2 regions of the Microbispora sp. H10949 genome follow, and region 1 is predicted to be linked to the other one. Evidence: predicted binding sites of a transcription regulator. Region 1 holds the regulator's gene; the other holds the start of a gene.
What was found. Region 1 encodes HspR, which represses chaperone genes until heat shock. Its sites were predicted from a motif close to ANTTGAGTCNNNNNGACTCAANT; they were not measured.

Region 1 (9,978 bases):
AAGGCCGCCGGGGTGGACGTCGTGACGATGGCCAACAACCACGGCATGGACTACATGGAGAGCGGCCTGCGCGACACGCTGGCCGCCATCAAGTCGTCGAAGTTCCCGGTCGTCGGCATCGGCGCGAACGAGACCGAGGCGTACCGGCCGTACCGCAGGACGGTCAACGGCAACCGCGTGTCGATCATCGGCGCGACCCAGGTGCTCGACGAGCAGTTCATCCAGTCCTGGACCGCCGCGGGTGACAAGGGCGGGCTCGCCTCCGCCAAGAACGAGCCGCGCATCCTGCGCGCCGTACGGCAGGCCCGCAAGAACAGCGACACCGTCATCGTGTTCCTCCACTGGGGCACGGAACTGGTCAAGTGCCCGACACCCGTGCAGCGCGGCCTGGCGGACAAGCTCGTGGAGGCGGGAGCCGACGTCGTGGTGGGCAGCCACGCGCACATCCTGCTGGGCGGCGGCTACTCCGGCCAGGCGTACGTGCAGTACGGCCTCGGCAATTTCGCCTTCTACAACTGGGGTCCGCAGACCGGCACGACCGGCGTGCTGACCCTGACCATCAACGGGAGGAAGGTCCTCAAGGACCAGTGGACCCCCGCCCGGATCAACGGCGGTGTGCCCGTTCCGGTCACCGGCGGCGCCAGGGAGCAGGCGGTCGGCGCGTACCGGGCGCTGCGCGGCTGCACCGGCCTGTCGGCCGCGCCGCAGGACTCGTGACGGCGGCGGCACCGGAATCTTGCCGCATTTCCGGCGAGTGGCCGCTAAGCCCTGACCGCGGACCCCGAAACAGGCAAGATGGGTGGATGTCCAGCCGGGTGGTGTCGGAGATTGGTGATCCCGTCGTCGAAGGCCGGGGTCCCAGGGGTGGTGAGAGCATGTCGCCGCGCTCGTCGCACGCCGGAGAGCCGCTGCGGCGGCGGCCCGCGCAGCGTCGTAGCGTCCGCAGGGTGGAGCGGATGCTCGACGCCTGCGCGGAACTGCTCGACGAGGGCGGGTACGACGCCCTCACGACCACCCGGGTCGCCGAGCGGGCCGGGGTGGCCATCGGCTCGGTCTACCAGTTCTTCCCCGACAAGCGGGCACTCAGCCAGGCGCTCGCCCGGCGCAACGCCGAGTTGTTCGCCGCGCGGGTCGGGCGCCGCTTCATGATCGAGGACTACACGGGCTGGTGGGACGCGGTCGACGCCATCATCGACGAGTACGTCGAGATGCACCGGAGCGTGCCGGGTTTCCGCTCGTTGCACTTCGGCGACGTCTTCGACCTCGACCTGCTCGACTCCGTCGCGGACAACAGCACGGTGATCGCCGGACGCCTCCGCGCGCTGCTGCTGACGGAATTCGGGCTCGCCGACGGCGAGGATTTGGACCGTGCCATTCTCGTCGCGGTGGAGGCCGGGGACGCGGTGCTCAAACTCGCCTTCCGCCATGACCCGCACGGCGACCCCGTGATCGTGACCGAGGCCAAGCAACTCGTGCGCGGATACCTCTCGCGGCAGCTCGCCGCCGCCGAGTCGCGCCGGCGGTGACTCACTCCCCTGGACGGGCGGGCTCGGACGGAGCCTGGGGCCCGGTCATGACGCGCGGATCGACGGCCCGGGGGTAGATCGCGCGGAGGTCGACGGTGCCGGGGCCTGTGACACGGGGGCCGGTGATGCCGGGCGCCTCGATGGAGGGCAGCAGCCCCGGCGAGTTGCCCGGCACGTACGCAGTGTTCTGCCACGAGCGGGTGTGGGTGCGCGGGGGGATCATGAGCTGGCGCGCGTCGTCGTCGTCCACCTGAAGCGGGGATCGCCCACCGGACTCACCGGCGCGGCACCGCAGCGCCGCGGGCTCGATCGTGAGCTCCATCATCCGCAACTGCGCCTGCAGCCGGGCGAGTTCGGCGCGAGCCTGACCGAGCGCCTCGTACTGCGCCGTGAGGTAACCGGCGACACCCGGGACCACGGCGGCGAGCACCGTTGCGGAGGCGAGAGTCAGGATCACTCGCTTGGACATGCTGGACGCTCCTCGCCAGGGCTCGAATGCGCAGGCGTGGTGCGATATGCCCGTCTATCTGCAGAGAAAAGCGCATAGTAGTGGAAGGTCTACTAATCGTTGCTTCGTCAATGCCTGGCGTTGCCCTGCGAAACGAGGCTCGGGTCGGTAGCCTCGGCACTGTGGCACATGTGACAAATGAGCAGGTGGACCGTCTGCTCGAACAGGCCCTGCTGCTCGATGACCACGGTGCCCTCGCCCGTCGCCTCGACGCGCTGGCCCAGGGGTACGAGTCGGGCGAGATGTCGAGGGCGGCGATCCTCATGCTCGCGGCGGAGGAGTGGCGCCAGGCCGGCCAGCCGGCCGCCGCGCTGGACCGCTACCAGAGCGCCATCGAGGACGGGGGTGAGGTGCAGGTGGATCCACGTGCCGGCATCGCCGACACCCTGTTCGAGCTGGACCGGCCGGACGAGGCCAGAGCGATGATCGCGGCGATCCGGGCGGGTGACTGGAACCCGGCCACCGCGCTCACCATCGCCGAGACCCTGGTCGCGTACGGCGACGCGGAGGCGGCGCACGACTGGGCCACCGAAGGCATCCGCGCCTGCGGCCCCACCGGTTCGGGCATCCGCGACTCGCTGCTGCGCACCCGCTACCGCATCCGGGTCGATCTCGGGCTGCCCGAGGACGACCTCGACGCCCTTCTCGACATCACCCGCTGAGCCGCCGACCGCCCGCATCCGAGCACCGGCGACGAATCCGTGGTGGTCCCCTGAGAGCTCCGGCATCCCGGGAACGAGAAAGGGGCCGTGTGTCACGGCCCCCTTTGTCGTGTGCCGGGTCAGGGCAGGATCCTGTTCCCGGTCGCGGCGGCGAAGTCGGTCACCCCGTGCGTGCCCGTCGCCCTGGTGAGGGCGGCGGGGGTGGTGATGTCGCCGCCCTGCGGGTGCGCGGCGGCCCGGGGGTACTCGCGCGGCTGGAGACGCGGAACGCGCCTGCCGCCCACCGTCTCAGGCTGGACGGCCGGTGCGATTTTCCTGCCCTGTGCTGACTTGCCCGGTGCTGACTTGCCCTGTCCTGCCTTGCCCTGCCCCGTTCTGTCCTGGCCGGCGGCCTGCGGCCTTCCGGCCTGGGCCGGTGCGGCGGCGTCGTCGCGCTGACGCCTGTGCCCGGCGCCGTTCTTCCGCTCGGTCGCCGTCCCGGTGTCCTCCTGGGCCGCGCTCGCCGGCCGGCCCGCCTGGTTCGCGGCCTGCTCCGGCGTCCCGTCCTGCTTGTGGGGATGGTGCCTGCGGTGCGGGTGCTTGCGTGGGAAGGTCTCGGTGGTCTGCTCCTGACCGGAGGCGCCGCTCTGGGAACTGGTGCTGACGGTGCTGCTCTGCGGCGTCAGTCCGGCCTGCTCGGCGGGGCGTGCGGCGGACCCCTGCCCGGCAGGGTTCTGCCCCGCGGGGTTGTGGGCGACCGGGTTGTGGGCGGCGGTGTCGTGGGCGGCGGTGTTGTGGGCGGCGCGGCTCTGCCCGCCGGCGTTGCCCGCATCTTCCTCCGGCCTCGGGTGCCGACGCGCCCGCGGCCGCCCCTCGGTGAGGGGACGCACCCGCTCCTGCTCGGCCGGCTCGCCGCGTAGTCCTTGCGGCGCCTGCGGCGGGCAGGCCGCGTCCGAGGCGCTGGGCCTGGCGGGCGCGACGGCGAGGAGCGGAACGGCGCTCCTGGCGGGAAGCAGCGTGCCGGAGTTCGCGACAGGCGCGGCGGCCGGCACACGCGACCCCGCCACGGTCGCCGCCGGTACCGTGAGCGACCTCGCGGGCGACGAGAGGGCCGAGGCGCCCGCGGCGAGCGGCTTCGTGGCCGACGGAAGCCCGGACGTGCCAAGGGATATCGGCTTCGTCGACGACGGGAGGACCGATGTGCCGGCGGAGATCGGCTTCGCCGCTGACGGAGTGGTGGCCAGGCCGACGGGGAGAGACCTCGCCGGTATGCCGGCCGCCGCCGGGGTGGTCGCGCCGCCGACCGCGCCCGGAACACCACCAGTAGCGCCGCCGACGGCGCCGGGAACACCCGCCGCGCGGCCGGCCGCGCCGGGAACACCGGTCGCGCCACTGACGGCGCCGGGAACACCCGCCGCGCGGCCGCCGCCCGCGCCGGCCGTGCCGGGCACGCGGACCGGCGCGGCTCCGGCGGCCGGTGCGTTTCCGGTCCTCGGCACCAGGCCTGTCAGCGCCCTGGCGGAGGACGTGCCCGGCAGTGCCCGAGGAGCCGTCAGGGCCGGCAGGACGGGCTTGGCCACCCCGGGAACGGCCGGATCCGGGACGGGCCTGCCGGGAAGCGAGCGGTGCCCCTGCCCGGCGGCGGATCCGGCGGCGTCCGCGATGCTCAGCACGCCCGCCGCCGGGGCCAGGGTGGCCGGAACGCCCCTCACGTTCCGGTCCGTGGCCTCGCGCCGCGCGATCTCGTGACGCGTGACGCCCTGGTCCGTGCTGTCATGGCCCGTGGCGTCGCGGCCCGTGGCGTCGCGGCCCGTGACGTCGTGGCCTGTGACGTCGTGGTTTCGGGGACGGCAGGCGTCGGACGACGCGCCGTCCTTCGCCATCGCCGTGCCCCAGGTCAGCCAGCTCACTCCGGCGGTGACCGCCGCGAGCGCCGCGCACCGCCCTCGAATACTTCGTGATGTCCTGGACATCCACGTCCCCCTGATCGCGTACGGTAGTCCGACGAACGCCGAACGTAGCAGCGAGGGAAAAGGGCGGGGCGCGCTTGCCGCAATGGTGGAGAAGACCTTACCGAGCGGGCCCGATCTTCAGCGTGTCTCCCGCCTCGTCGATGTCGACGATTACCTCGTCGCCGTCCCGGATGGCTCCCGACAGCAGTTCCTTGGCGAGCCGGTCGCCGATCGCCGACTGGATCAGGCGGCGCAGCGGACGCGCGCCGTACAGCGGGTCGTAGCCGGTCAGCGCGAGCCAGTCCCGGGCGGCGGGGGTGACCGTCAGCCTCAGTCGCCGGTCGGACAGCCTCTTGGCGAGCCTGGCGACCTGCAGGTCCACGATCTGCGACAGCTCCTCGGTGCCCAGCGCGTCGAACACGATGATGTCGTCGAGCCGGTTGAGGAACTCGGGCTTGAACGAGGCCCGCACCGCGTTCAGCACCGCCTCGCGCTTGCTCTCGCCCTCCATCGTGGGATCGACGAGGAACTGCGAGCCGATGTTCGAGGTGAGGATCAGGATGGTGTTGCGGAAGTCGACCGTGCGGCCCTGCCCGTCGGTGAGCCGGCCGTCGTCGAGCACCTGGAGCAGGATGTCGAAGACCTCGGGGTGGGCCTTCTCGATCTCGTCCAGCAGCACCACCGTGTACGGCCTGCGCCGTACGGCCTCGGTGAGCTGGCCGCCCTCCTCGTACCCGACGTAACCGGGCGGCGCGCCCACCAGCCGGGCGACGCTGTGCTTCTCGCCGTACTCGCTCATGTCGATGCGGGTCATGGCCCGCTCGTCGTCGAACAGGAACTCGGCGAGCGCCTTGGCCAGTTCGGTCTTGCCGACGCCGGTCGGGCCGAGGAACAGGAAGGAGCCGGTCGGCCGGTCGGGGTCGGCGATGCCGGCCCGGGCCCGCCGTACGGCGTCGGAGACGGCCTGCACGGCCTCGCGCTGGCCGATGAGGCGCCTTCCGAGCTCGTCCTCCATCCGCAGCAGCTTGGCGGTCTCGCCCTCCAGCAGCCGCCCGGCGGGGATGCCGGTCCACGAGGAGATGACCTCGGCGATGTCGTCGGGGCCGACCTCCTCCTTCACCATCGGCTCGGCCTCGGCCTCCGCCGACTCGGCGGCCCTGGTGGCCTCGGCGAGCTCCTTCTCCAGGCGGGGCACGTCGCCGTACATGAGCCGGGACGCGGCCTCGAAGTCGCCGTCGCGCTGGGCCCGCTCGGCCGCGCCACGTGCCTCGTCGAGCTGCTTCTTCAGCTCGCCGACCTTGTTGAGGCCGGCCTTCTCCCGCTCCCACCGGCTGACCAGAGCGTTGAGGTCCTCCTGGCGGTTGGCCAGCTCCTCGCGGAGCTTCTCCAGGCGCTGGCGGCTCGCCTCGTCGGTCTCCTTCGCGAGCGCGAGCTCCTCCATCTTCAGGCGGTCCACGCTCCGCTGGAGCTGGTCGATCTCCACCGGCCGCGAGTCGATCTCCATGCGCAGCCGCGACATCGACTCGTCCACCAGGTCGATGGCCTTGTCGGGCAGGTAGCGCGCGGTGATGTAGCGGTCGGAGAGCGTCGCGGCGGCGACCAGCGCGCTGTCGGAGATCTGCACCTGGTGGTGGGCCTCGTAACGGCCCTTGAGCCCGCGCAGGATCGCGATCGTGTCCTCGACGGTCGGCTCGCCGACGTAGACCTGCTGGAAGCGCCGCTCCAGCGCCGGGTCCTTCTCGATGCGCTCGCGGTACTCGTCGAGCGTGGTGGCGCCGATCATCCGCAGCTCGCCGCGGGCCAGCATGGGCTTGAGCATGTTGCCCGCGTCCATCGCGCCCTCGGCCGCGCCCGCGCCGACCATCGTGTGCAGCTCGTCGATGAACGTCACGATCTGGCCGTTGCTCTCCTTGATCTCGGTGAGCACGGCCTTGAGGCGCTCCTCGAACTCGCCGCGGTACTTCGCGCCCGCGACCATCGCGCCGAGGTCGAGCGCCACGAGACGCTTGTTGCGCAGGCTCTCGGGCACGTCACCCGCGACGATCCGCTGGGCGAGGCCCTCCACCACGGCGGTCTTGCCGACGCCGGGCTCGCCGATCAGCACGGGGTTGTTCTTGGTGCGGCGCGACAGCACCTGGACGACCCGGCGGATCTCGCTGTCGCGACCGATGACCGGGTCGAGCTTGCCCGCCCTCGCCGCCTCGGTGAGGTCGACGCCGTACTTCTCCAGCGCCTGGTAGGTGTCCTCCGGCGTCTCGCTGGTCACCCGCGCGTGCCCGCGGACCTTCTCGAACGCCTCCAGCAGCGCGTCGGGGGTCGCGCCCACGCCCTTCAGCAGGTCGGCGACCTGTCCTCCGTCGGTCGCCAGCCCGACCAGCAGGTGCTCGGTCGAGACGTACTCGTCTTCGAGCTGCTTGGCCCGCTGGGCGGCCGTGTTGATCACGGTCAGCAGCTGGCGGGAGCTGGACGGCGCGCTCACGGTGGAGCCCTGCGCCTTGGGCAGCCGGCTCAGCAGTTCCTCGGCCTGGGCGCGCAGCCTCGCCGGGTCCGCGCCGACGGCCTGCAGCAGCGAGGCGGCGATGCCGCCGTTCTGCGCCAGCAGGGTCGTCAGGAGGTGGGCGGGCGCCACCTCGGGATTGCCGTCGGCCGCGGCGCGGCGCACGGCCGCCGACAGGGCCTCCTGGCTTTTCTGGGTGAACTTGTAGTCCATATGACGATGCCTCGATTCCCCGTTAAGGCAGGTGGCAGGTTCAGGCAGGTGGCAGTTCGTAGCGGACCAGGGCCCGCACCATCGTGAGCTCACCCCGCAGCCGCGTGACCTCCTCGCGCAGGCGCAGATTCTCCGTCTCCAGTTCGAGAATGCGCTTGATGCCGGCGAGGTTGATGCCGTGCTCCTGGGAGAGCCGCTGGACCTCGCGCAGCAGCACGATGTCCCGGGTGGAGTACAGCCGTCCCCGCCCCGCCGTACGGCCGGGGCTGACGAGGCCGAGCCGGTCGTACTGGCGGAGCGTCTGCGGATGCAGCCCGGACAGCTGGGCGGCCACGGAGATCACATAGACAGGTGTGTCGTCGGAGATGTCGAAAAACCTGGCATCCATCGGCTCACTCGCTTCTGGCCTGCTTGATCAGCTCTTCGCGGAGGTCCGGCCCCTCGGTCGCGTTCCTGAACTCCTCAAGGGCCGCGCGGGCCTTGTCGTCCAGGTTCTGCGGCACCATCACCTGGACGGTGACCAGCAGATCGGCCTTGGTGCCGTCCTTGCGCGGGGCCCCGCGCCCGCGCACCCGGAAGGTCCGCCCGTTCGGCGTGCCCTCGGGGATTCGGAGGGTCACCGGCATGCCCTTGAGCGTCGGCACCTTGATCTCGGCGCCGAGCGCGGCCTCGGGGAAGGTGACGGGGACCGTGACGGTCAGGTTCTCCCCGCTGCGGCCGAACACCGGGTGCGGCTTCACGTGCACCAGAACGTAGAGGTCGCCCGCCGGGCCGCCGTTCTCACCCGGCGCGCCCTTGCCCTTGATCCTGATGCGCTGGCCGTCGCCGACCCCGGCGGGAATGCGCGCCTGGATCGTGCGGGTGCTCTTGCCGCGCCCGCTGCCCTCACAGACGGGGCAGGGGTCGTCGACCACCAGGCCCCGGCCGCGGCAGTCGCGGCACGGCTCGGAGAAGGCGAAGTTGCCGAGGTTGCGGCTGGCGGCCCCGGTTCCCTCGCAGGTCGGGCAGACCCTCGGCGTGGTGCCGGCCTTCGCCCCCGTGCCGCCGCAGGCCGCGCAGGCGGACGAACTGGTGAGCCGGAGCGACACCGTGGTGCCGTCGACCGCCTCGCCGAAGGCGAGCGTCACCTCGGACTCGACGTCCTGGCCGCGCCGTGGCCGGCCGGTGGTGGTGGTCGTGCGCGGGCCGCCGCCCCGGTTGAACAGCCCGCCGAAGAGGTCCCCGATCCGTTCGCCCGAACCCGAGCCCCCGAACAGGTCGCCGAGGTCGAAGTTGAAGCTGCCGCCGCCTGGCCGCTGGCCACCCGCGCCGGTGAACCCGCCCACGCCGGACCCGAAGAGCGTGCGCGCCTCGTCGTACTCCTTGCGCCGCTTGGCGTCGGAGAGCACGTCGTAGGCCGCGGAGACCTCCTTGAACTTCTCCTCGGTCTGCTTGTTGCCGGGGTTCGCGTCGGGGTGGTACTGCCGGGCGAGCTTGCGGTACGCCTTCTTGATTTCCTCGGCGCTCGCGGTCTTGGGCACACCAAGGACGGCGTAGTAGTCCTTTTCCAAGTAGTCCTTGGTGCTCATCTATCGCTTCCTTCACACGAAAGGGGAGTGACTGAGGTCTCTCCCGATCCTTCCCGATCGGGAGAGACCCCGGGCTGTTCAGTTCTCGTCGGATCCATCGGCGGCGCCGGAGTCGTCCGCCGCGTCGCGCGGCGCCTCCTCCTCGCTCGGCTCGGCGACGGCCACCCGGGCCGGGCGCAGGATCCGGTCGTTGATCCGGTAGCCCGGCTGGAGGATCTCGACGCACGTCGGCTCCGTCACCTCCGCCGAGTAGCTGTGCAGCAGGGCCTCGTGCACGGTCGGGTCGAAGGGGTCGCCCTTCGTGCCGTACGTGGCCAGGCCCAGCTTGCCGACGGCCGCCTCCAGCGACTCGCTCACCTTCGCGAAGCCGCCGGTGAGCTCGCCGTGGTCGCGGGCGCGCCCGATGTCGTCGAGCACCGGCAGCAACTCGGTGAGCACGCTCGCGACGGCCTGCTCCTTGACGGTGATCCGGTCGCGCTCGACCCGCTTGCGGTAGTTGCTGAACTCCGCCTGCAGGCGCTGGAGATCGGCGGTGCGCTCGGCGAGCAGGTCCGCGGCGGACCCGTCGGCCGCCACGGCCTCCGGCTCCTGGGCGACGGAGGAGGACTCCTCCTGCGCCACGCCGTCGTCCGCCGTGGTGGCCTCACGGGCCCTGCCGGTCTCCGGGTCGATCTTGCGGTTGTCGCGGATCACCGGCTCCTCCCCGGAACCGTTCTCACGCGGGCTCACTTGGTGCCGCCCTCCCGCTCGTCGTCGACGATCTCGGCCTCGACGACGTCCTCGTCGGCCTTGGCCTGCTGGCCGCCCGCACCGGCGTCCGCGCCGGGCGCGGCGCCCTCGGCTCCGGCCGCCTGGGACTGGGCGTAGATCGCCGAGCCCATCTTCTGGCTGACGGTCGCGAGCTTCTCGGCGGAGTCGCGGATGACGGCCGTGTCGGTGCCCTCCAGCGCCTTCTTCAGCTCGGCGAGGGAGTCGTTGACCTCGGTCTTCACGTCGGCCGGGACCTTGTCGTCGTTCTCGCGGAGGAACTTCTCCGTCTGGTAGGCCAGCGCGTCCGCGTTGTTGCGGACCTC
Region 2 (9,978 bases), on a different contig from region 1:
CGGCACGCCGCGGATCTCGTCCTCGCCGCTCATGCCACTCCCTCGCCTCGCGCTTCGGGACCGCGTGGGCCGGTCAGGCCGTGTGTGCCGTCCTGCCTGTTTCGCTCGCTCATGTTCGGCCCAACCTGAGGTCGCATCCGGATATTTCCGGGTGCCTGGTGAAATGTGCTTCGATGCCCCACCACCTGCCATGCTTGGACGCATGAGCGAGCGAAAGCCCATTGAGTCGTGGTTGTCTGATATGGATGGCGTGCTGGTCCACGAGGGCCAGCCGGTGCCGGGGGCCGACGAGTTCATCAGGCGGCTGAAGGAGTCGGGGAAGAGGTTCCTCGTCCTCACCAACAACTCGATCTACACCGCCCGCGACCTGTCCGTACGGCTGCGCGCGGCGGGGCTGGACGTGCCCGCCGAGTCGATCTGGACCTCCGCGCTGGCCACCGCCAAGTTCCTGGCCGACCAGCGGCCCGAGGGCTCGGCGTACGTCATCGGCGAGGCGGGGCTGACCACGGCCCTGCACGAGGTCGGCTACGTGCTGACCGACCTCGACCCCGACTACGTGGTGCTGGGCGAGACCCGCACCTACAGCTTCACGTCGATAACCCGGGCGATCCGGCTGATCGACAACGGCGCCCGGTTCATCGCGACCAACCCCGACCCCATCGGCCCCTCCACCGAGGGCTCGCTCCCGGCCTGCGGCGCGGTCGCGGCGATGATCACCAAGGCGACCGGGGTCGAGCCGTACTTCGTCGGCAAGCCGAACCCGATGATGATGCGCAGCGCGCTCAACCAGATCGACGCGCACAGCGAGAGCACCGCCATGATCGGCGACCGCATGGACACCGACGTGGTCTGCGGCATCGAGGCGGGCCTGAACACGATCCTGGTGCTCACCGGCGTCACGCAGAAGGACCAGATCGACCGGTACCCGTTCCGGCCGACCCAGGTGGTCAACTCCGTGGCCGACCTCATCGACCTCGTCTGAGCCGGCCGGGAGAACCTGACAGGGGCCGGCAGGTATGGCTGCCATGCTGGCCCCATGAACCACCGTGTCTATCTGGAGATCGGGCCCAAGAAGGTCTTCGCCTGCTCGGCCGACTGGCCGGGCTGGTGCCGCATCGGCAGGACCGAGGAGGCCGCGATCGATACCCTCGCGGACTACGCGCCGCGCTACCGCGTGATCGCCGAGCGGGCCGGGCTGGAGTTCTCGCCGGGGGACCCGGAGGTCGTCGAGCGGGTCAAGGGCGACAGGACCACGGACTTCGGCGCGATCTCCGCGATCCCCGGCCTCGACCGGGAGCCGGTGGACGCGCCGGAGGCCGCGCGTACGGTCGCCCTCGCCCGGGCGGCGTGGGAGGTCTTCGCCGAGGTGGCCGCGGCGTCCCCGGAGGAACTGCGCAAGGGCCCGAGGGGCGGCGGCAGGGACCGGGACAAGATGGTGGCGCACGTCCGTGAGGCCGAGCGGTCCTACGCCAGGAAGATCGGCGTACGGCACAAGCCGTTCGAGGACTCGGCCGGCCTGGCCGCCATGCGCGACGACATCGCCCGCGTCCTGTCGCGGCCGTCGGACGGCGGGCCGCTCGCCGAGGGCGGATGGCCGGCCCGCTACGCCGCCCGCCGGATCGTCTGGCACGTGATCGACCACATCTGGGAGATGGAGGACCGGAGGGTCTGATCTTATCTGGGTGGTAACTTGTTACCATGGTAACAGTAGAGCGGGCCCAGACCGGCCTCCGCATCGAGCGCAACACGCTGAAGGTGCTCAAGGGCCTGGCCGAATACCTGGACATCTCCCTCGGTGACCTCGTGGAGGGGATCGTCCTGCACGCCTTCGAGGGCAGGCCGCCGTTCGGGCTGGAGACCCTCACCAAGATCGAGCAGCTCAGAGAGGTCTACGGCCTGACGCTCACGGCCGCCGACGCCCACCTGCTGGAGGAGAGGTGAGCGCCGCGCCGCGGCGCCGCCGCCTCACCGGCGGCCTGCGGGTCGCGCTCCCGCCGGCCGAGGCGTTCCGGCTCTTCACGCCGTACGGCGAACGGGAGTGGGTCGAGGGCTGGGAGCCGCGCTTCCCCGAGGGGGTCGCGGACGACACGGCGCCGGGAACGGTCTTCCAGACCGGCGCGGACGGCGCGGCCACCACCTGGATCGTCCTGCACCGCGCCCATGACCCCCACGAGCCCGGCTCGTCGGTCTCCTACGCCCGGGTGCGCGAGGGAGTCCACGCCGGGACGGTCGCCGTCGTGCTCGCGCCGGACGGGAGCGGGCACAGCGACGTGACGGTCACCTACGACCTCACTCCGCTGACCGTCGCGGCCGAGGCCGAACTGGCCGGGTTCGCGGACGGCTACCCCGCGTTCCTGCGCTCCTGGGAGGAGGCCATCGCCGCCCACCTCGCCCGTACGGCGGAGACGCCCCGAGGGCACCGGTAGAGACGCGGCCGGCGCCGTGGCCCGGCCGGGTGCCCGCCGGTCGGCTCAGTCCGAAGTACGGCGCAGGCGCTTGAGGTCGGAGCGCTGTTTCTTGGCCGCCAGGCGGCGCTCGACCGCGCCCCTGGAGGGCTTGGTGGAACGGCGCCGCTTGGGCGGCGGCGCGATCGCGTCGCGGAGCAGCGCGGCCAGCCGTTCCCGCGCCGCCTCGCGGTTGCGCAACTGCGACCGGTGCTCCGAGGCCGTCACCGTGATCACACCGTCGACCAGCCGGGGGGCGAGCCGTTCGAGCGCGCGCGCCCGGAGCGCCGGGCCGAGGGCGGTCGTGCGCGCGACGTCGAAGCCCAGCTCGACCCGGCTGTCGGTGGTGTTGACGCCCTGGCCGCCCGGGCCGGACGAGCGGGAGAAACGCCAGGTCAGCTCGGCCTCGGGCACGACGATCGAGCCGCGGACGTGCAACGGGCCTGGCATGGCGATTCCTCTTCGGTCGGACGGACGGGGCGAACGGGGGGATTAATGGACCGGACGAACAACTTATCCATGTAGATACCACCGGCGCGCGTCATTTATCGCCGTAAACGCGGCTTGTGGTTGTCACGGTCCAGCGCCTCGTGCACAGTGACGTCCGGAAAACCGGGACCTCCGGAAACCGGGCGACATTGTGGGGCGGGAGCATGACCTCGATCGTCGGCGTGCACGGCATAGGCAAGTACCACTACTACGAGGACGCCGGCGGATCGGCGGACAGCGCCGCCGCGGCCGTGCGCGCCAAGTGGAACGCCTACCTGCACCAGGGACTGGACGGCCGGACGGGCGGCGCCGGCGACTACTTCACCGAGATCGCCTACTACGCCCACCATCTCCACAGCGGCCCGCCCCGGCCGGTCCGGCAGATGGGCACACCCTCGAAGCTGGTCTTCGCCGACTGGGCCGCCCAGCTCGGCGGCCCGTTCCGGGACGCGGCGGGGGAGTCGCTGACCGGCGTCGCGCACCTGCTGGCCGAGTGGCTGCTGGCGAGGCTCGGCCCCGCGGCGGTGCGCTTCGCGCAGGACTTCTGCCCGGAGGTGGCCACCTACCTCGGCGGCGGCGCCCCGCGCGTACGGGCCCGCGACACGGTGGCCGACGTCATCCGCCGGCGCCGGCCCCGGGCGGTCGTCGCGCACTCCCTCGGCAGCGTGGTCACGTACGAGGCGCTGTGGGCCCATCCCGACCTGTCCGTCGACCTGCTGGTCACGCTGGGCAGCCCGCTCGGCATGCGCCGCGTCGTGTTCGACCGGCTCGCCCCCGTGCCGGTCCGGGGCCGGGGAGCGCGCCCGCCGGGCGTGCGCCGCTGGATCAACATCGCCGACAAGGACGACATCGCCGCGATCCCGGCCGCGCTGGCGTCGTGCTTCGACGGGGTCGAGCGGGACGTCTCCTGCGACATCGACTGGCTCGACTTCCACACCGTGCGCAACTACCTGCGCTGCGGGGGCGCCAACGAGTATCTGAAGCCCTTCGTGACCTGAGTCGCGCACACGCGTTATGATCGTACGACCATGAAGACTGTGCTTTTCGACTACGGCAACGTCGTCTCCCTCCCCCAGGCCCCCGAGGACGTCGCCCGCCTGGCCTCGTACGTCACAGGGGCCGAGCCCGGGTTCCAGGACCGCTACTGGGAGGTGCGGCTCGACTTCGACCGGGGTTCGCTCGACCCGGCCGCGTACTGGTCCCACGTGTACGGCAGGCCGATGGACGGCGCCGGCCTGGACGAGGTCGTCGCCCTCGACGTGGCGAGCTGGTCGCGGCCCAACGAGGAGACGGTGGCGATCGTCGACGAGCTGGCCAAGGTCGGGGTGCCGATGGCGCTGCTGTCCAACATGCCGGTCTGCGTCGCCGAGGGAATCGACGCGCTGCCGTTCATGCGGCCGATCGGCCCGCGTTTCTACAGCGGCCGCATGGGCCTGGTGAAGCCGGAGGCGGAGATCTTCCACGAGACCGTGGCCTGGCTCGGGGTCGCCCCCGGCGACCTCGTCTTCGTGGACGACCGGCTGGAGAACGTCGCGGCGGCCGAGGGGGCGGGGCTCGCCGCCGTCCACTTCCGCGACGCCGCCGCGCTCCGCGAGGACCTGAAGACGCTTCTCGGCTGAGCGCGCGGCCGCTCCACGACCTTCTCCGGCCACCCGCGCACGGGGCGCGGGGGCGCGTGAACCCCCGGGTCAGGTGCCCGAACTCGCCGGAGGGCGGGAGCCGAGCGGCGAAGCCTCGCCGGGGAGTTCGGGCGGGGGCGGCCCGCCCGCCTGGGCGGCGAGGACGTTCGTCCTGATCGTGACGAAGGCGACGACCGCCGCGACGGCCATCATGACCGCGCAGACCAGCATCGACGTGTGGAACCCCCGGGTGAACGCGGCGGGCGACTCGTAGGCGTCGCCCGTCAGCCCCACCAGCGGCGGCACCGCGGCGACGGCGAGCAGCCCGCCCGTCCTGGCCAGGGCGTTGTTGACCCCGCTCGCGACGCCCGCGTACCGCTCCTCCGCCGTGGCGAGCACCGTCGCGGTGAGGGGGGCGACGGCGGCGGACAGGCCGAGCCCGAAGACGCACGCGGCGGGCAGCACGTCGGCCAGGTAGGACGCGCCGGGGCCGATGCGGCTCATGAGCAGCAGCCCGGCCGCGCACAGCAGGATCCCTCCCGTCATGGGCAGGCGCGGGCCGATCCTCCCCGCCAGGTCGCCGGCCCGGGACGACAGCAGCAGCATGAGGATGGTGACCGGGAGCATCGCCGACCCGGCGGCGATGGGTGACATCCCGGCCGACACCTGGAGCTGGACGACCAGCAGGAAGAACACCAGTCCCATCGCCGCGTACATGACCAGCGTGACGACGTTGACGGCGGTGAACTCCCGCGAGGCGAACACCCCCACGGGGACGAGCGATCGGGGGGAGCGCCGGATCTCCACCACCACGAAGCAGATGGACAGGGCGATTCCGGCGGCCAGCGGCACCAGCCCGTCGCCCGCCAGGATCAGGCCGTACGTCAGGCCGGCCAGCGCGGGGGCGGCGAGGACGGTCCCGAGCACGTCGAAGCGGCCGTGCGGCCCGGCGTCCCTGGTCTCGGGCACGTGCCGGGCGGCGACGCCGACCACGACGGCCGCGAGCGGCAGGTTGAGCAGGAACACCCACCGCCAGCCGGCCGCCTCGACGAGCCACCCGCCGAGCAGCGGCCCGACGGCGGCGGCCACGCCGCCCAGCCCCGACCAGGCGCCGACGGCGCGGGGCCGGTCGTCCGGCGCGTAGCTCGCCTGGATGATCGCGAGGCTGCCGGGGATCAGCAGGGCCGCCCCGATGCCCTGGAGCGCGCGGGCGAGCACGAGCACGGGGGCGTTCGGCGCGACCCCGCAGAGGGCGGAGGCCAGGGCGAACCACACCACCCCGACGACGAAGATCTTGCGCCGGCCGAGCCGGTCGCCCAGCGACCCGCCCAGGAGGATCAGCGCGGCCATCGTGAGCGTGTAGCCGTTCACGGTCCACTGCAGGCCGGACATCCCGGCGTCGAGGTCGCGCCCGAGGGCGGGGAGGGCCACGTTGACCACGGTGCCGTCGAGGGTCGCCAGGGACGACCCGAGGACCGTGGTGAGCAGCACCCACCGGCCCGTCGCCGAGCGGAGTCGGATATGCCCGGATTCCATGCACGCCATCATGCGCCATCCGGAGGTGTGGACGCGTCACGGCATCGGGGGGATCATGCGGCGATTACACGATTACGATCGCTCACAGCGAACTCACGCAGAACAGGGAACAGGGGCGGGCTCCTGTTAGTTGAGTCGGCATAACTCAACCCATTGGAGTGCTGATGTCCCAGGTCCTTCCCGTCCTCCCGCTCGACGACGAGGTCGTCCTGCCCGGCATGGTCGTTCCCCTTGACCTGTCGGCCTCCGAGGTCCGCGCGGCCATCGACGCCGCCCGGGCCGGTGGAGAGAGCACGGTCCTGCTGGTGCCCCGCGTCGACGGCCGCTACGGCCCGGTGGGGGTGAGCGCCGTCGTGGAACAGGTCGGACGGCTGCCGGGCGGCGAGCCCGCGGCCGTCGTGCGCGGCGTGCACCGCATGCGCGTCGGCACCGGCACCACCGGCCCCGGCGCGGCGCTGTGGGTCGAGGCGACGGTGCTGGAGCCGGTCGCCGCCGGGCCGAGGGCCGGTGAACTGGCCAAGGAGTACAAGGCCCTGACCACCACGATCCTGCAGAAGCGGGGCGCGTGGCAGGTCGTCGACGCCGTCAACCAGATCACCGACCCCGCCGTCCTCGCCGACAGCTCGGGGTACGCCCCCTGGCTGACCATCCAGCAGAAGCTGCTGCTGCTGGAGATCGCCGACCCCGCGGAGCGTCTCGACAAGCTCGTCGGGTGGGCCCGCGACCACCTCGCCGAGATGGACGTCGCGGAGACCATCCGCAAGGACGTCCAGGAGGGCATGGAGAAGCAGCAGCGCGAGTTCCTGCTGCGCCAGCAGCTCGCCGCCGTACGCAAGGAGCTGGGCGAGCTGAGCGGCGACCCCTCCGACGAGGAGGAGGACTACCGGGCCCGCATCGAGGCCGCCGACCTGCCCGAGAAGGTCCGGGAGGCGGCGCTCAAGGAGGTCGCCAAGCTGGAGCGCACCTCCGACCAGTCGCCCGAGACCGGCTGGATCCGCACCTGGCTCGACACGGTGCTGGACGTTCCGTGGAACGTCCACACGACCGACTCCTACGACATCGCGGGCGCCCGCGCGGTGCTCGACGCCGACCACACCGGCCTCGACGACGTGAAGGACCGCATCGTGGAGTACCTCGCGGTCCGCAAGCGCCGGGCCGACCAGGGCCTCGGCGTGGTCGGCGGGCGCCGCAGCGGCGCCGTGCTCGCGCTGGCCGGCCCTCCCGGGGTCGGCAAGACCTCTCTCGGCGAGTCGGTCGCCCGCGCCATGGGCAGGAAGTTCGTCCGGGTCGCCCTGGGCGGCGTGCGCGACGAGGCGGAGATCCGCGGCCACCGGCGCACGTACGTCGGGGCGCTGCCGGGCCGCATCGTCCGGGCGATCCGCGAGGCGGGCTCGATGAACCCCGTCGTGCTCCTGGACGAGATCGACAAGGTCGGCGCGGACTACCGGGGCGACCCGACGGCCGCGCTGCTGGAGGTGCTCGACCCGGCGCAGAACCACACCTTCCGCGACCACTACCTGGAGGTCGAGCTCGACCTCAGCGACGTGCTGTTCCTCGCGACGGCCAACGTCCTGGAGCAGGTGCCCGGACCGCTGCTCGACCGGATGGAGCTCGTCACGCTGGACGGCTACACCGAGGACGAGAAGGTCGCCATCGCCCGCGACCACCTGCTGCCGCGCCAGCTGGAGAAGGCGGGCCTCACCACCGCCGACGTGACGGTGGAGGAGGCGGCGCTGCGCCGCCTGGCGGGCGAGTACACCCGCGAGGCCGGCGTCCGGTCACTGGAGCGGTCGATCGCCCGCGTCCTGCGCCGGGTGACGGCGAAGGTCGCCCTCGGCGAGACGGAGCTGCCGGTGACGGTCGCCCCCGATGACCTGGTCGCCTACCTGGGCCGGCCGCGGCACGTGCCCGAGTCGTCCCTGCCGGAGGCCCGCCAGCGTACGGCGGTGCCGGGCGTGGCCACGGGCCTCGCGGTGACCGGCGCGGGCGGCGACGTCCTCTACGTCGAGGCGTCGCTGGCCGACCCCGAGACCGGGGCGACCGGCGTCACGCTCACCGGGCAGCTCGGCGACGTGATGAAGGAGTCGGCGCAGATCGCGCTGTCCTTCCTGCGGTCGCGCGGCGCGGAGCTGGAGCTGCCGGTCGGGTCGCTCAGGGACCGGTCGGTGCACATCCACGTGCCCGCGGGCGCGGTGCCGAAGGACGGCCCGTCGGCGGGTGTCACGATGACCACGGCCCTGGCCTCCCTGCTCTCGGGCCGCCCGGTCCGCGGCGACGTGGCGATGACCGGCGAGGTCTCCCTGACCGGCAGGGTGCTGCCGATCGGCGGGGTCAAGCAGAAGCTGCTGGCCGCCCACCGGGCCGGGATCACCACCGTGCTCATCCCCGCGCGCAACGAGCCCGACCTGGACGACGTGCCGGCCGAGGTGCTGGCCGACCTCACCGTCCACGCGGTGAGCGACGTCCGTGAGGTCCTCGACCTGGCGCTGACCCCCGCGACGGTCACGCGGCAGGCCGTCGCCTGACCGCCGGCTGATCGTCGCCGGGCCGCCGCAGGGCCGGCAACGGCGTCGGGTGCCCGGAGCGCCGCCGGTGAGCGCGGCGGCGCCGCCCGGAGGTTCCTGCGCCCGGAGGTTCCTGCGCCCGGCGGTCGCCCGCGCAAGGCCCGCGTCCCGTCCCGGGGCGCGGGCCTTGTCGTGTGACAAAGGGCACATTCCAGGTCTGGAATACCGGAAGGCTCACAGGTGGTTTCAGCTGGTCGTGAGCGTACCGAACCTGATGAACCCGCCTCGACGCGAGTGTCCAACGGGCTGAGCCCCTGGTCCTCCCGCCCCTCCCGCGAAGGCGCACACCCGATGACGCTCTCCTCGCCCTCCGATCCGGCCCCGCTCCGGATCGGGCGCCCGCCCTTCCCGACCGGCACGCAGCAGCCGTACGCGTTCTCCGGAGACAGCAAGTGATCACGGTTACCGGCCTGCGCAAGGCCTACGGCGACGTCGTCGCGCTCGACGGCGTCGACCTGCACGTCGGCAGGGGAAAGGTCTTCGGCGTGCTCGGACGCAGCGGCGCCGGCAAGAGCACCCTGCTGCGCTGCGTCAACCTGCTCGAACGCCCCGACGAGGGCGTGGTGACCGTCGACGGACGCGAGCTGACCACCCTCGGCGCGGCCGATCTGCGCCGCGCCCGGCAGCGCATCGGCATGATCCACCAGCACTTCGCGCTGCTGTCGTCGCGCACGGTGGCGGGCAACGTGGCCTTCCCGCTGGAGGTCATGGGCGTCGGCCGGGCCGCCCGGGCCCGGCGGGTCGCGGAGCTGCTCGACCTCGTGGGCCTGGCGGACCGCGCGGGGGCCTACCCCGAGCAGCTGTCCGGCGGGCAGAAGCAGCGGGTCGGCATCGCACGGGCGCTCGCGGCCGAGCCGTCCGTGCTGCTGTCGGACGAGGCCACCTCCGCGCTCGACCCCGCCACGACCCAGTCGATCCTGGCCCTGCTCCGGCGGCTCAACCGGGAGCTGGGGCTGACGATCCTGCTCATCACCCATGAGATGGACGTCATCAAGGCCGTCTGCGACTCCGCGGCGATCATGAGTGACGGGCGGATCGCGGAGGCGGGCTCCCTGCCCGGCCTGCTCGCCACCCCCGGATCGCGGCTGGCGGCCGAGCTGTTCCCGCTGCCGCCCGCCGAGCCCGGCACCGTGACGGTCGCCCTCGCCGCGGACGAGACCCTGCTGTCGCGTCTCGCGCGCACGTACGACGTGGACGTCGCCGTCGTGGGCGGCTCGGTCGAGCAGGTGGCGGGGGCTCCGGCGGGCCGGCTGCGGCTGCGGATCACCGGAGCCGGTGCGGCGGCCGCTCTCGCCGGCCTGCGTGAGCGCGGCCTGCTGGTCGAGG

Region 2: lon (endopeptidase La) is a predicted target of HspR. The motif match lies at 6,217-6,239, and genes of this name have one in related genera.

Annotation. Positions count from the first base shown of each region.
Region 1 is NZ_JABBWZ010000020.1:12,903-22,880, reverse strand. Features, by position in the region: gene HHX40_RS34205 (CapA family protein) at 1-717, shown strand, start outside; gene HHX40_RS34200 (TetR family transcriptional regulator) at 876-1,526, shown strand; gene HHX40_RS34195 (hypothetical protein) at 1,528-1,995, opposite strand; gene HHX40_RS34190 (tetratricopeptide repeat protein) at 2,157-2,696, shown strand; gene HHX40_RS34185 (hypothetical protein) at 2,816-4,648, opposite strand; gene clpB (ATP-dependent chaperone ClpB) at 4,746-7,337, opposite strand; gene HHX40_RS34175 (heat shock protein transcriptional repressor HspR) at 7,378-7,725, opposite strand; gene dnaJ (molecular chaperone DnaJ) at 7,730-8,905, opposite strand; gene grpE (nucleotide exchange factor GrpE) at 8,984-9,634, opposite strand; gene dnaK (molecular chaperone DnaK) at 9,631-9,978, opposite strand, start outside.
Region 2 is NZ_JABBWZ010000004.1:350,549-360,526, reverse strand. Features, by position in the region: gene HHX40_RS11965 (LLM class flavin-dependent oxidoreductase) at 1-33, opposite strand, end outside; gene HHX40_RS11960 (HAD-IIA family hydrolase) at 203-982, shown strand; gene HHX40_RS11955 (hypothetical protein) at 1,037-1,672, shown strand; gene HHX40_RS11950 (hypothetical protein) at 1,699-1,941, shown strand; gene HHX40_RS11945 (SRPBCC family protein) at 1,938-2,426, shown strand; gene arfB (alternative ribosome rescue aminoacyl-tRNA hydrolase ArfB) at 2,472-2,894, opposite strand; gene HHX40_RS11935 (hypothetical protein) at 3,098-3,931, shown strand; gene HHX40_RS11930 (HAD-IA family hydrolase) at 3,962-4,552, shown strand; gene HHX40_RS11925 (MFS transporter) at 4,622-6,088, opposite strand; gene lon (endopeptidase La) at 6,253-8,613, shown strand; gene HHX40_RS11915 (methionine ABC transporter ATP-binding protein) at 9,045-9,978, shown strand, end outside.